Regions from separate parts of the Ensifer sp. ENS06 genome, predicted to be linked through region 1. Evidence: riboswitches for the same ligand, from Rfam matches in the RefSeq annotation. Region 1 holds a riboswitch; the other holds the start of a gene.
What was found. Region 1 has a riboswitch for cobalamin ahead of nrdH (glutaredoxin-like protein NrdH). Riboswitches for the same ligand answer to the same signal wherever they lie in the genome.
Positions count from the first base shown of each region.

Region 1 (7,104 bases):
CGCCTTGTTGGCGTTGTAGTGCAGGAACTTCTTCACGTCTTCGGTCAGGCCGACGTCGTCATAGAGCGCCTCGGTGTATTTCGCTTCGTTGTCGTAGAGTTCGAGCAGCAAGTCGAAGGCGAAAACCTTGATCTCCTGGCGGCGTTCCTCGCTCAAGCGCTCCAGCGCGCGCTGGAACTTGTAGCCGATGTAATAGCCGTGCACCGCCTCGTCGCGAATGATCAGCCGGATCATGTCGGCGGTGTTGGTGAGCTTGGCGCGGCTCGACCAGTACATCGGCAGATAGAAGCCGGAATAGAACAGGAAGCTTTCGAGAAAGACGCTCGCGACCTTCTTCTTCAGGGGATCGCCGGAGGCATACTCCGCCATGATCAGCGCGGACTTCTTCTGCAGGAACTCGTTCTCTTCCGACCAGCGATAGGCGTCATCGACATCGGGTGTCAGGCAGAGCGTCGAGAAGATCGAGGAATAGGAGCGGGCATGCACCGCCTCCATGAAGGAGATGTTGGAAAGCACCGCCTCCTCATGTGGGGTGGCCGCATCTTCCATCAGTCGGACGGCGCCGACGCCGTTCTGGATCGTGTCGAGCAAGGTGAGGCCGGTGAAGACGCGGATGGTGAGTGTCTGCTCCTCCGGCTTCAGCGTTGCCCAGGAGGGAATGTCGTTGGAAAGCGGCACCTTCTCCGGCAGCCAGAAATTGCCGGTCAGACGGTTCCAGACCTCCAGATCCTTGTCGTCTTCGATGCGGTTCCAGTTGATGGCGCGGATGCGGCTTGCGGGTTTGGTGTGCATGTTCATGTCGTTGAACCTTTGTGATCGTGTATGCCTCATCGCGCGGTGAGGGGGTGCCCCTCATCCGCCTGCCGGCACCTTCTCTCCTCTTGCGGGGAGAGGGCTAGGGTGAGGGGCCGTTACTGGAATGCGAGGTTACAGCGCGCAGGAAACGCAGCCCTGGACCTGCGTACCCTCGAGCGCCATCTGCCGAAGGCGGATGTAGTAGATGGTCTTGATGCCCTTCTTCCAGGCATGGATCTGAGCACGGTTGATGTCGCGGGTCGTTGCCGTGTCGCGGAAGAACAGGGTCAGCGACAGGCCCTGGTCGACGTGCTGGGTGGCGGCCGCATAGGTGTCGATGATCTTCTCCGGCCCGATCTCGTAGGCGTCCTGGTAATATTCGAGATTGTCGTTGGTCATGAAGGCGGCCGGATAGTAGACGCGGCCGATCTTGCCTTCCTTGCGGATCTCGATCTTCGAGACGATCGGGTGGATCGAGGAAGTGGAGTGGTTGATGTAGGAGATCGAACCGGTCGGCGGCACGGCCTGGAGGTTCTGGTTGTAAAGGCCGCCAGCTATCACCGCCCGTTTCAACTCCAGCCAGTCTTCCTGAGTCGGGATCGAGATGCCGGCTTCCTCGAACAGGCCCTTCACCTTTTCGGTCGCCGGCAGCCATTCGGCTTCGGTGTATTTGTCGAAATAATCACCCGACGCGTATTTCGAGTTTTCGAAGCCGGCGAAGTTCTTGCCCTTCTCGACCGCCAGCCGGTTCGACGCGCGGATGGCGTGATAGGTCACCGTGTAGAAATAGATGTTGGTGAAATCGATGCCTTCCTCGGAGCCGTAGTAGATGCGCTCGCGGGCGAGATAGCCGTGCAGGTTCATCTGCCCGAGGCCGATCGCGTGGCTGTCGTCGTTGCCCTTTTCGATCGAGGGCACGGACGAGATGTGGCTCATTTCGGAGACGGCGGTGAGGGCGCGGATCGAGGTCTCGATCGTCTGGCCGAAATCCGGGCTGTCCATCGCAGCCGCAATGTTCAGCGAACCGAGGTTGCAGGAGATGTCCTTGCCCATGTGCTTGTAGGAGAGGTCGTCGTTGAACGCGCTCGCTTCGCTCACCTGCAGGATTTCCGAGCAGAGATTGCTCATGGTGATGCGCCCGGCGATCGGGTTTGCCCGGTTCACCGTGTCCTCGAACATGATGTAGGGATAACCGCTCTCGAACTGGATCTCGGCGATGATCTGGAAGAAGTCGCGCGCCTTGATCTTGCGCTTGCGGATGCGGGCATCCTCGACCATCTCGCGGTACTTCTCGGTCACCGAAATCTCGGTGAGGGGCACGCCATAGACCTGCTCCACGTCATAGGGTGAGAACAGATACATGTCCTCATTGTTGCGGGCGAGCTCGAAGGTGATGTCGGGGATGACGACGCCGAGCGACAGCGTCTTGATGCGGATCTTCTCGTCGGCGTTTTCGCGCTTGGTATCGAGGAAGCGCATGATGTCGGGGTGGTGGGCGTGCAGGTAGACAGCACCGGCTCCCTGGCGCGCGCCGAGTTGGTTGGCGTAAGAGAAACTGTCTTCGAGCAGCTTCATGACCGGGATGACGCCGGATGACTGGTTCTCGATCTGCTTGATCGGCGCGCCCATCTCGCGGATGTTGGTGAGCGACAGCGCCACGCCGCCACCGCGCTTGGAAAGCTGCAGCGCCGAATTGATGGCGCGGCCGATACTCTCCATGTTGTCCTCGATCCGGAGCAGAAAGCAGGAGACGAGCTCGCCGCGGCTCTTCTTGCCGGCGTTGAGGAAAGTCGGCGTTGCCGGCTGGAAGCGGCCGGAGATGATCTCGTCGACGAGATCGCGGGCAAGCCCCTCGTTGCCGCGCGCCAAGGCCATCGCCACCATGCAGACACGGTCTTCGTAGCGTTCCAGGTAGCGCTTTCCGTCGAAGGTCTTCAGCGTATAGGACGTGTAGTATTTGAACGCCCCGAGGAAGGTCGGAAAGCGGAACTTCTTTGAATAGGCATGATCGTAGAGATCGCGCACGAAGTTGAAGGAATACTGGTCCAGCACTTCCTGCTCGTAATAGCCCTCGGTCACCAGATAATCGAGTTTTTCCCGGAGGTTATGGAAGAACACCGTGTTCTGGTTGACGTGCTGGAGGAAGTACTGTTTCGCCGCCTGCCGGTCCTTGTCGAGCTGGATCCGTCCCTCTTCGTCATAGAGGTTCAGCATTGCGTTCAGCGCATGATAGTCGAGCGCTGCTTCCGTCGCCTTCAAGGGGCGTTCGAGTGTCGTGACGTCCAAAATCGTTCCATCCCGTTTTTGACATTGGCGACGTCCTCGTCGGTCCCGAGCAGCTCGAACCGGTAGAGATAGGGTACCCGGCACTTGGCCGAAATCACGTCGCCGGCGATCCCGTAGGTCGCGCCGAAATTGCTGTTGCCCGCTGCGATCACGCCGCGGATGTGAGAGCGGTTGCCCGCGTCGTTCAAGAAGCGGATGACCTGCTTCGGCACCGCCCCGCGGCCATCGTCGCCGCAATAGGTCGGCACGATCAGCACATAGGGCTCTGCGACCGTAAGTGCGTCCATACTTTCCCTGAGCGGTATGCGGGCGGCGCGAAGGCCGAGCTTTTCGACGAAGCGATGGGTGTTTTCCGAGCGACTGGAAAAATAGACGATCAGGCCCATCGCCCGCGTCCTTCAGGAAAGCGCGCTGATCATGTCCGGGCGGAAACCCGCCCAATGCCGCTCGCCGGCGACGACGACCGGGACCTGCCGATAGCCAAGACCCTGCACCAGCGCGAATGCATCGGAATCCTCGGAGATATCGACGATGCGATAATCGATGCCTTGGCGGTCGAGCGCACGGGTTGTGGCGGTGCATTGGACGCAGGCTGGTTTGCTGTAGACGGTGATCGACATGGGTTCCTCGTGAGGGTCTGGCAAATGGGCGCAAAAAGTCGTCGGATCGCGCGAACGCGAACCGTGGTGTTGGCGATTGGACACGAAACATCGCTCCCCGGTCGACTCGACCGGAGTTGACGTCGTCAAGCTGGCCCAAGGTCGGTTACGCAACCGGGCCGGCTCGTTTTGGTCGGGCGCTCAGGAATTCCGCGGATGCGGGTTTTCAAGGCGCGGCCTTTCGATCAGGCGCGCAACAATGCGCACCCGTCCGCAGAAGGTGGATCTGAACTGGAAGAAACTGGCATGACTTCACCCCGAAGCTTTCGACGGGCTGCCGGGGAGACGTCGAGACGATCGGGCAGGCTCATCCTGCCACGCACTCAACCCCTCCGGACACCCCGCCCGTGGACGTTTGGTGATCGAGGCAGGTCTCCTGGCTTACGGGTCAAAGCTTCCATCCCGACCTTCCCGAGGCCTCATGCCTCAGTGGTCCAAATCCGGACAGTCGCTCGCCGTCTACAGTTGCGGGGGCAGCTACGGCATAGCCTCAGCGGAAACCCGCCGGCGCACCGTATTCCCGTCTTAGCTCCCAATCCTTGCGAATCGGAAGAACCTCGAACACTAGATATAGTAGTTCATCGCAAATCTGCGTCAATAGGTTCCGTATGTGGAAGGCGGGGGTAGGAGGGTGGTTTCTTTTGCAGTGTGGATAACGGGGAGTAAACAGCCGGTTGGCACCAAGGTTGTGGATAGGGCGCCCCTGGTGCGGACGCCCCATTCCATCAAGCAGCGAAAGCGGCCACGGGCCGGTTGTCCTCGTCGACGGCGACCATAGCGAACGTTCCGGTAACAGTCCGCTGTCGCAGACCGGTGAGGAGCTCTTCCGACCAGAGTTCGACCTCGACGGTGGCTGAACTGCGACCCGTCCGCACAATGCGGGCGATGGGTTCGATGATCGAACCGATCATGATCCGGTGCTTGAAGTCCATACCGGTGCAGGAGGCAAGGACGGTCGCCCGGCGGCTCCGGCGCGTCGCGACGACGAATGCGGCCTTCGTCATATGCGCGAGGGCGTTGCCAGCGCATATGGCGCCAAAGCTGTTGGCCTGGCCGGGAAAGACGATGTCGACCATGCGTAGGGTGCCCGCCTCTTCGGGCGTGTCCGTTGCCACATCGAGCGGCGGCAGCATCCAATCCGTTTCATCGGCACGGGGCATCGCGACCATGGTGAAGGTGCCCCTGCTGCAAAGGGCGCGGCTGCCGGTGGCGATATCTTCCGCGATCATCTCGACCTCGACCACCATCGAGCGGCGCCCGACACGAACCGGACGGCCGCTGAAGCAGACGATCTGACCGATGCGCGCAGGCGCACGAAAATCGATGCGGTCGCAGGATGCGGTGACGAAGGGAACGCGCCCGTGACGGGTGGCGACGATGAAAGCGATCCGGTCCATCGACGCGAGGGCGGCGCCACCAAAGAGCGTGCCATGGTGATTGGTATCGCCTGGAAAAACGATGTCGATCAGGGTTTGTGGCGCCGGGGTTTCCCCCGGCGCCGTCGTGACTTCGTGCTGCCCCGTCATGCTTTGACGGCTTCGCGCGTATCGGCGGCAAAAGCCGCTCGAAGCGAGCGGGCGGCGGCGACCATGTTGACGAGCGCCGGCCGCGTCTCTTCCCAGCGCCTGGTCTTCAGTCCGCAATCGGGATTGACCCAGATCTGGTCCGGCGTGAGGCCCTCGGTCGCTTTTTCGATGAGATGCACCATTTCCTCGACGCTGGGCACTCGCGGCGAATGGATGTCGTAGACGCCCGGGCCGATCTCGTTCGGATAGGCCTTGTCGGCGAAGGCGCCGAGCAGTTCCATTTTCGATCGCGACGTCTCGATCGACATGACGTCGGCGTCCATCGCCGCGATTGCGGCCATGATGTCGTTGAACTCGGAGTAGCACATATGGGTGTGGATTTGGGTCGCATCGCCCACCCCGGCTGCACTGAGACGGAAGCACTCCACCGCCCAGTCGAGATAGGGCTTGCGATCGGCATTACGCAGCGGCAGGCCTTCGCGCAGTGCCGGTTCGTCGATCTGGATGATGGCGATGCCGGCCGCCTCGAGATCCGACACTTCATCGCGCAGTGCTAGCGCGATCTGCCGGCACACCACGGAACGTGGCAGGTCGTCACGAACGAAGGACCATAGCAGCATGGTGACCGGACCCGTCAGCATGCCCTTGACCGGGCGATCGGTCAGCGACTGCGCGAAGGTCGCCCACTCGACCGTCATCGGGTTTGGTCGCGAAACGTCGCCGAAGATAACAGGCGGACGCACGCAGCGCGATCCGTAGCTCTGCACCCAGCCGCTCTGGGTGAAGGCGTAGCCCGAGAGCTGCTCGCCAAAATATTGCACCATGTCGTTGCGCTCGAACTCGCCGTGAACGAGTACGTCGATGCCGACCTCTTCCTGCCAGCGCACCGCCAGTTCGGTCTCTCGGCGAAGATAGGCGGTGTAGTCGACATAGCTGAGTTCGCCCTTCGCATGCAGTGAACGGGCCTGCCGAACCTCCGATGTCTGTGGGAAGGATCCGATCGTCGTTGTCGGGAAGAGCGGCAATGACAGCTTCTTCGCCTGCAGTGCCCGGCGACCCGCGAACGGGGACTGCCGCTTGCTGTCCGCATCCGTCAGCGCTTTCAAGCGCCCGGCGACCAAAGGATCATGGATCCTGAGTGAGGTGAGCCTCGCCTGGGCGGACGCGATCGAGGCGGCGAAAACGTGCTCGGAAATGGCAAGCCCCGGCTCGAAGGCGCTGGCAAGCAGGCTGAGTTCGTCGAGTTTCTGCGTACCGAAGGCGAGCCAGGAGGAAAGTTCCGGATCAAGCGCACGCTCCAGCTCGAGATCGATAGGCACGTGCAGGAGTGAGCATGAAGGTGCGAGTTCGATGCGGTCGCGGCCGTGGGCCGAAGTCAGAGGCTGCAGCCGGCGGAACAGGCCGGCCAGATCGGTCCGCCAGATGTTGCGGCCGTCGATGACCCCGAGCGATAGGACCCGGTCCGCCGGAGCCGATTGGATGAGCGTGTCGATCTGCTGCGGCGCGCGCACGAGATCGACATGCAGTCCATCGACCGGCAGCGCCAACGCCGTTGCCGTGTTGTCGCCGATCGAGCCGAAATAGGTCGCCAGCATGATCTTGAGTCCGGGCACGTCGGTGTCGAACGTGCGATAGGCGAGGTCGAGAGCGCGACGATCCTTGTCCGCGAGATCGAGCGCCAGGCAAGGCTCGTCGATCTGGACCCAATCGGCGCCGGCGTCAGCAAGCTCCGCCAGGACCCTCACGTAAACGGGCAGGAGCCGTTCGATCAGATCGACCGGATCGAAGTCGCCGCCCTTCGATTTGCCGAGCTTCAGCAGTGTCACCGGGCCGATGAG
Region 1 covers NZ_JACVBC010000003.1:504,726-511,829, forward strand. The annotation lists gene nrdF (class 1b ribonucleoside-diphosphate reductase subunit beta) at 1-798, opposite strand, end outside; gene nrdE (class 1b ribonucleoside-diphosphate reductase subunit alpha) at 928-3,081, opposite strand; gene nrdI (class Ib ribonucleoside-diphosphate reductase assembly flavoprotein NrdI) at 3,051-3,467, opposite strand; gene nrdH (glutaredoxin-like protein NrdH) at 3,480-3,701, opposite strand; cobalamin riboswitch at 4,089-4,315, opposite strand; gene IB279_RS15935 (acyl-CoA thioesterase) at 4,466-5,266, opposite strand; gene metE (5-methyltetrahydropteroyltriglutamate--homocysteine S-methyltransferase) at 5,263-7,104, opposite strand, start outside.

Region 2 (7,104 bases), on a different contig from region 1:
CAATTCCGAACGAAAACGCTAAAAGCGTTTTCCATCCGGAACTGCATCATTTCAATGCGTTAGATCATTTCACTCAAAGAACGATCTAGACGAGCGCGGTAATCGCAGCGCGCACCGCCGCCTCGTCCATGTCGTGCAGGCCGATGACGACGAGGCGCGTACCGCGCTTTTCGCCGGCGCCCCAGGCGCGGTCGTAATACTGGTCGATGCGGGCCCCGACCGCCTGGATCAGGAGGCGCATCGGCTTGCCGGGCACGTCGGCAAAACCCTTGAGGCGCAGAACGTCGTGCTCCGCGATCACGCCCTTCAGGCTATCGATGAACGCCGAGGGATCGGCGATCGAACCGAGCTCGACGACGAAGCTGTCGAACTCGTCGTGATCGTGCTCCTCACCTGCCTCGTGCTCCATCTCGTGATGCGACTTGCGGTTGGCGATATCGCTTTCCGTGCCGACACCGAGGCCAAGCAGGATGGCAGCGGCGACTTCGCCGTTCTTCGCCTCGATCATCGTCGGCTTGCGGCTGGTGCGCGAAGACACCTCGTCGCGTACGGCCTTGAGGCCGGAGGCATCGATCAGATCGGTCTTGTTGAGAACGATGAGATCGGCAGCCGTCAGTTGGTCCTCGAACAGCTCCTCGATCGGGCTTTCGTGATCGAGATTGTCGTCCTCGACGCGCAGCGCATCGACCTTGTCGTGGTCGTCGGCAAAGCGGCCAGCGGCAACGGCGGCGCTGTCGACCACGGTGACGACGCCATCGACGGTCACTTCGCTGCGGATATCCGGCCAGTTGAAAGCGGCGATCAGCGGCTGCGGCAGGGCAAGGCCCGAGGTTTCGATGATGATGTGGTCAGGGCGGTTTTCACGCTCGAGCAGCTTCGTCATGGTCGGGATGAAATCGTCAGCCACGGTGCAGCAGATGCAGCCATTGGTAAGCTCGATGATGTCGTCCTCGGTGCAGGCCTCGGCACCGCAGCCCTTCAAGACATCGCCGTCGACGCCGAGATCGCCGAACTCGTTGATGATCAGCGCGATGCGCTTGCCGTCGGCGTTCTGCAGCAGGTTGCGGATCATCGTCGTCTTGCCGGCGCCGAGGAAGCCGGTGATGACGGTCGCCGGGATCTTGCCCTGGTTGGCTCTCGCAGTGGTCATGGATCAACCCTTCATTTTCAGCGGCAAACCGGCCGCGACAAAGTAAACTTCAGCGGATTTCTCCGCAACGATCTGGTGAAGCCGGCCGGCATGGTCGCGAAACTCGCGGGCCATGCGGTTCTCGGGCACGATGCCGAGGCCGACCTCATTGGAAACAAAGACGAGGCGCGCCCGCGCCTCAGGCAGATACGCAACAAGGGCGGCGAACTCCGCCGTCATGTCGCGCTCTTCCAGCATGAGATTGGTTACCCATAGCGTCAGGCAGTCGATCAGGACCACATGGCTGGGATCATCGATGCGTCTGAGGATGCCGACGAGATCGAGCGGCTCCTCATGCGTCGTCCAGCCCTCGCCGCGGCGCGTCCGGTGATGGTCGATGCGCTCGCGCATTTCGTCGTCCCAGGCGCGGCCCGTGGCGACATAATGCATGGTGAGACCGGACGCTTCGACGAGCCTCTCGGAAAAGCTGGACTTGCCGGAACGGGCGCCGCCAAGGACCAGCACGGGCCCGGCGCTGAGACTGCTCATCGTGGCTGCCTCAACATTCCCAAATCAGCCGTCGGTGGCAAAAGCCATCGGACGCGCCACGGGCGCGTTCTTGAAAACATCTGCGAGCCAAAACAACCTCCGTGATGGCGTTGGAGACAAAAGTCCCCTCGGGCGGAATGCCCATGCCGGATGGCAGGTCTCCTGGCTCACGGCGTCACGGGCCGAACATCGCCTCGCCCTTAAAGGGCAAGGTTCCGATGTCAGGGCCCGAGCGGCCCGCCTCACCTTCCCGGCGTCTTTCCGGTGCCACAGCGAACCTTTGCGCGTCGTCTCCGACGCATGGGCGCTGTGAGGGACATCGTGAAAGGCGGACGATTCGTAGAAGAAGAGGCGTCCAAACCCGGCTGATCACGATGCCACGCCAGTGGCTTTTCCGGCTTGATCCCCGACCTGCCCCGATTGCCCGTGCAACCGGCCGACAGCCCGGCACCAAACCCGATGGCGAACCCTGACCGTTCTACAGTCGCGGGGTCGGCTGCGATAAGGATGCCCGATTTGGGTCCATCCGTCACATTCCCAATTATTCCCCCAGATCGCCACGACAAGGGGGAACCATCCAACACCTGATGATTAGGAAGCGGGCAGCCCAAAGTCAATCGACGCATGCGACGCCTCCCCGGCCGAGTTGCGCCACGCGACGATTTGTCGGGCGTCAGGCACGACGGCAGTGTGAACGGAACCGATGTCGAAACCTAGTGCTATGGATAGCAAACTGCTGCTAACACCTGTGTCAAAGTGCCGAGGGCGAATTTCGCCAGAAAAGGAACCTTTCGAGTGGATACCGACCTGCGCCGCGTCGTCCTCATCGTCTCCCTGTTGAACCTCGGCTATTTCGGGGTCGAACTCCTTGTCGCGCTTTCCATCGGCTCGGTGTCCCTCATGGCCGACAGCGTCGACTTCCTCGAAGACGCTTCCGTCAACATGCTGATTTTCTTTGCTCTGGCCTGGACGGCGCGGACCCGCGCGCGGGTCGGCATGGCGATGGCGTTCATTCTACTGGTACCGGCGCTGGCCTTCCTTTGGACGGCCTGGGCGAAGTTCATGGATCCGGTCCCGCCAGAGCCCTTTGCCCTGTCCCTGACCGGACTTGGGGCGCTGGTGGTCAACCTCTTCTGCGCCTATCTGCTCGTCGCCTACCGTCACACGAGCGGCAGCCTCACGCGGGCAGCATTTCTCTCCGCCCGCAACGATGCCTTCGCCAATGTGGCCATCATCGCCGCGGGTCTGGCGACAGCCTATCTGTGGCAGTCGGCCTGGCCGGACCTGATTGTCGGCTTGGGGATTGCCCTGATGAACCTGGATGCCGCGCGGGAAGTCTGGGAAGCCGCAAGCGAGGAGCACGATGTCGCAGCGTAGTTCCGTCGGATAAGCTCGTTGCTCCTGTTGGGCCCGACGTACCGGACCTGCTGGCTGACCGTTGCCGCGTCCCTAGTGCCTGAGCAACTCGTCCAGCCAGCGACGATCGAGCACAGCCTCCAGTTCGTTCGCGACATCGTCGAGCGCCGCATCGACCGATTGGCGGTAGTTGTTGGCGCCGCCTTCGATGCCGAAACTCTTGAGCAGCGCGCCGCGATAGGCGTCGCTGGTGAAGAGCCCATGCAGGTAGGTGCCCATCACGCGGCCATCGGCCGAAAGCGCGCCGTCGGCGCGATTGTCGATGCGCACCGACGGCCGGCCACAGTCCGCACCTTGCGTCTTGCCAAGATGGATTTCGTAGCCTTCGAGCGCCACATCATGCTCCAGCGACCAGGCGCGGCTGTTGCGCACCGTCTTTTCCGGCGCCATCTCGGTCTCGACGTCGAGCAGCCCGAGGCCCTCGACCGCACGTTCGCCGCCCTCGATGCCGAGCGGATCGGTGACGCGCCGGCCGAGCATCTGGTAGCCGCCGCAGATGCCGATGACCCGGCCGCCCCGGCGCACATGACGTTCGAGGTCACGGTCCCACCCTTGCGCACGGAAATCGATGAGGTCGCCGATGGTCGATTTCGACCCGGGAATGACGACGAGGCCAGCGTCTGCCGGAATGGGACTGCCAGGCCGCACGAAGACGAGATCAATCTCCGGTTCGGCGGCGAGCGGATCGAGGTCGTCGAAATTGGCGATGCGCGACAGTACCGGGACGGCAACCTTCAGCGCCCGCCCCTCGCCGCGCGTCAGCTTCTCCAGCACGACGGAATCTTCCGCCGGCAGGCGTGCCGCCGCCTTCAGCCACGGCACGACGCCGAAGCAGGGCCAGCCGGTGTAGCGGTTGACGGCAGCAATGCCGTCGTCGAACAGCGTGACGTCGCCGCGGAACTTGTTGATGAGATAGCCGGTCACCATGCGCCGGTCTTCCTCGGCCAGGATCGCATGCGTGCCGACCAGCGAGGCGATCACCCCGCCGCGGTCGATGTCGCCGACCAGCACGACCGGCACGTTGGCCCGTGTCGCAAAGCCCATATTGGCGATGTCGCCGGGCCTGAGGTTGATTTCGGCCGGCGAGCCGGCGCCTTCGACCACCACGAGATCGGCACCGGCCGATATTTGTTCGAAACTCTCCATGACGGCGCCCAGCAGCTTGGGCTTGAGCGCCTGATATTCCCGCCCCCTAGCCTGCCCGGCGACCTTGCCCTGAACGACGATCTGGCTGCCCACGTCCGACTGCGGCTTCAGGAGCACCGGGTTCATGTGCACCGACGACGGCACGCGCGCGGCCAGCGCCTGCAGCCATTGCGCGCGGCCGATCTCGCCGCCGTCGTCGGAAACGGCGGCGTTGTTCGACATGTTCTGCGGCTTGAACGGCCGGACCTTCAGGCCCTGATTGGCGGCAAGCCGGCAGAGCCCCGCCACCAATACCGATTTTCCGACATCCGAGCCGGTTCCCTGCAACATGATCCTGCGTGTCATGCGGCCATCGGTAACACTGAAACGGGCAGCGGCAAAGGTCTGTTTCGACACGATTTCGCCGCAATTGACAAAGCCCTTTCACGCATTGTTTCGCGCTTTCGCAAGGCTTGTCGAAAATGTCGCGGCCGATAGCCAGAATGCGACATGGCGTGGCGAGTTTGGCATTCAATTTTTTGCAGCGCACACCTATATCAGCGGCATAGCAACACGCCCCGGAGGATAGGCCTCCGGCCTCTCAAGGTTCATGTCCATGCTGTATATTTTCAGCAAGCCCAATTTCGTTCAGATCGCCTGGAACTCGAAGGTTCCGTCCAGCCAGTCGCGCGTACGCAACCTCGTCGTCGACGCGCCCTTCGGCCCGCTCGGCGTCATCCGCACGTCGAACGTCGGCTAACGCCAGCGATCGGGGCGGAAGCCCCTTCGAGCTCTCCTCCCAGAGCCTCCTCCACCGCCCCTTCGGGGCGGTTTTTTTTATGTCCGGCATTGGCCCTGAAATGCGAAGGCCGCATCAACCTCTTCAAGAGGGATGCGGCCGCCAAAAAACGCCTGGTCACTTCGGAAAAACACACCGAAGGTTCGCTCAAAGTCCGGGACGCACAAACCTGATCCGGACCGGCGGCAGTCCCCCGCCGCGAGAAGAACAATTAGCTGGACATCGTTACCGGATGGTTAGTGAGGATTTAACCAAAGATGAATTCCGGACTTTTTTGTAAATTTTTCGCGACATGCGCGCCATTTGGCGTGACGCAATCACGACAGGAAACGTCAGGATCTCGACAGGGTTCTGAGGTCCGTGGCGCCCAGCGCCATTTTTTGCGGCAAGAATTGTCGCTATTGCTTAAATTCGGGGTCTCTCACGCACAAAATACGCGCTTCGGCGATGTCGCAGACAGAACGCACGAGACCCCGTCCTTCCCGGTCAACCGATTGAAGAGGTTGATTTCTCAGCGAGAAACCTTAGGCTTGGTTTGCGGTATAAGAGGAGATTGGCTGGCGACAGGGTTCCGCGGCCAGGGCTGAATACGAACTCCCGCACCGTCCGCAGCAAGGGTGAACCTTGGCTTGTTTGATGCCGAACCCCCGGCTGCATCGTTGTTTCGGGTGACGGAGGATGTCGCGTCCGCCGTGGATTCCCGTTTGGATCTTGGCTGCAAAATAAGACTGGGAGGTCTTGCAACATGAAGAAACTCCTCGCTTCCACCATTCTCGCCGCTGGCCTCTATGCCATGGCGGGTTCCGCGCAGGCCGCGGAATGCGGTGAAGTCAGCATTGCCGAAATGAACTGGGCTTCTGCCGGCGTCGCCGCCCAGGTGGACAAGTTCATTCTGGAGAACGGCTACGGCTGCACGGTGACGCTGGTCACCGGCGACACCATGCCGACCTTCGCTTCCATGAATGAAAAGGCGCAGCCCGACATGGCGCCGGAACTCTGGGTCAACGCCGTGCGCACGCCGCTCGACGCTGCGATCAAGGAAGGCCGTCTCATCGAAGCCGCCAAGATCCTGAGCGAAGGCGGCGTCGAAGGATGGTGGATCCCGAAATTCCTCGCCGACGCGCACCCGGACATCAAGACGGTGCAGGACGCGCTGAAGCACCCGGAACTGTTCCCGGCACCGGAAGACTCGTCGAAGGCCGCCGTTCACAATTGCCCGTCTGGCTGGAACTGCCAGGTCTCGACCGCCAATCTCTATCGCGCGCTGAACGCGGAGAAGGACGGCTTCCTGCTGGTTGATACCGGCTCGGCTGCCGGCCTCGACGGCTCGATCGCCAACGCGTTCGAAAAGAAGACCGGCTGGCTCGGCTACTACTGGGCACCGACCGCCATCCTCGGCAAATACGAGATGACCCGCCTCTCCTTCGGCGTCGATCACGACAAGGCCGATTGGGACGCCTGCACCGCCGTGCCGGATTGCCCGAGCCCGAAAGTCAATTCCTACCCGGTTTCCGACGTTTACACCGTCGTGACCAAGTCCTTCGCCGACAAGGCGAGCGTCGCCATGGACTACGTCAAGGCGCGCAAGTGGGACAATGGCACCGTCAACAAGGTTCTCGCCTGGATGGACCAGAACCAGGGCACCAACGAGGACGGCGCCAAGCACTTCCTCGCCGAGTTCCCGGATATGTGGACACAGTGGGTGAGCCCGGAAGTGGCCGAAAAGGTCAAGGCAGCGCTCTGATCGAATATGACGGCAGGCGGACCGTGGAATCGGCCGCCTGCCCGTTCCGGTTTTAATGCCGGGACAGGGAACGATGGGGCGTCCTTGCGGGTTTCGTTTGAACGTTCATCGTCTCAGAGGCGGCGAACCGGGAGCCTTCGCGTCGCTATCAGGTAAGCGGGCGACACATTTCGCTGCCACAGTTTAAGTGCCGGGACCCAAAGAGGTCACCCAAGTGTGCGCCGTCATCGACCCGTTCGATGCCGAGACGCGGCCGGCTTAAAAAAAACTTCCGGCCAAGAAGGGGAAACAAATGGCCTCCATCTGCAGTGTCTTGCCAGCGTTGCTCTGCAAGTTCCCTGC
Region 2 covers NZ_JACVBC010000002.1:310,508-317,611, forward strand. The annotation lists gene cobW (cobalamin biosynthesis protein CobW) at 86-1,150, opposite strand; gene cobU (bifunctional adenosylcobinamide kinase/adenosylcobinamide-phosphate guanylyltransferase) at 1,154-1,678, opposite strand; cobalamin riboswitch at 1,813-2,271, opposite strand; gene IB279_RS10595 (cation transporter) at 2,474-3,055, shown strand; gene IB279_RS10600 (cobyric acid synthase) at 3,128-4,585, opposite strand; gene IB279_RS10605 (hypothetical protein) at 4,836-4,979, shown strand; gene IB279_RS10610 (ABC transporter substrate-binding protein) at 5,764-6,762, shown strand; gene IB279_RS10615 (proline/glycine betaine ABC transporter permease) at 7,055-7,104, shown strand, end outside.
Region 2: it holds a riboswitch for cobalamin, as region 1 does, so the genes downstream of both, cobU (bifunctional adenosylcobinamide kinase/adenosylcobinamide-phosphate guanylyltransferase) here and nrdH (glutaredoxin-like protein NrdH) in region 1, are expected to answer to the same signal.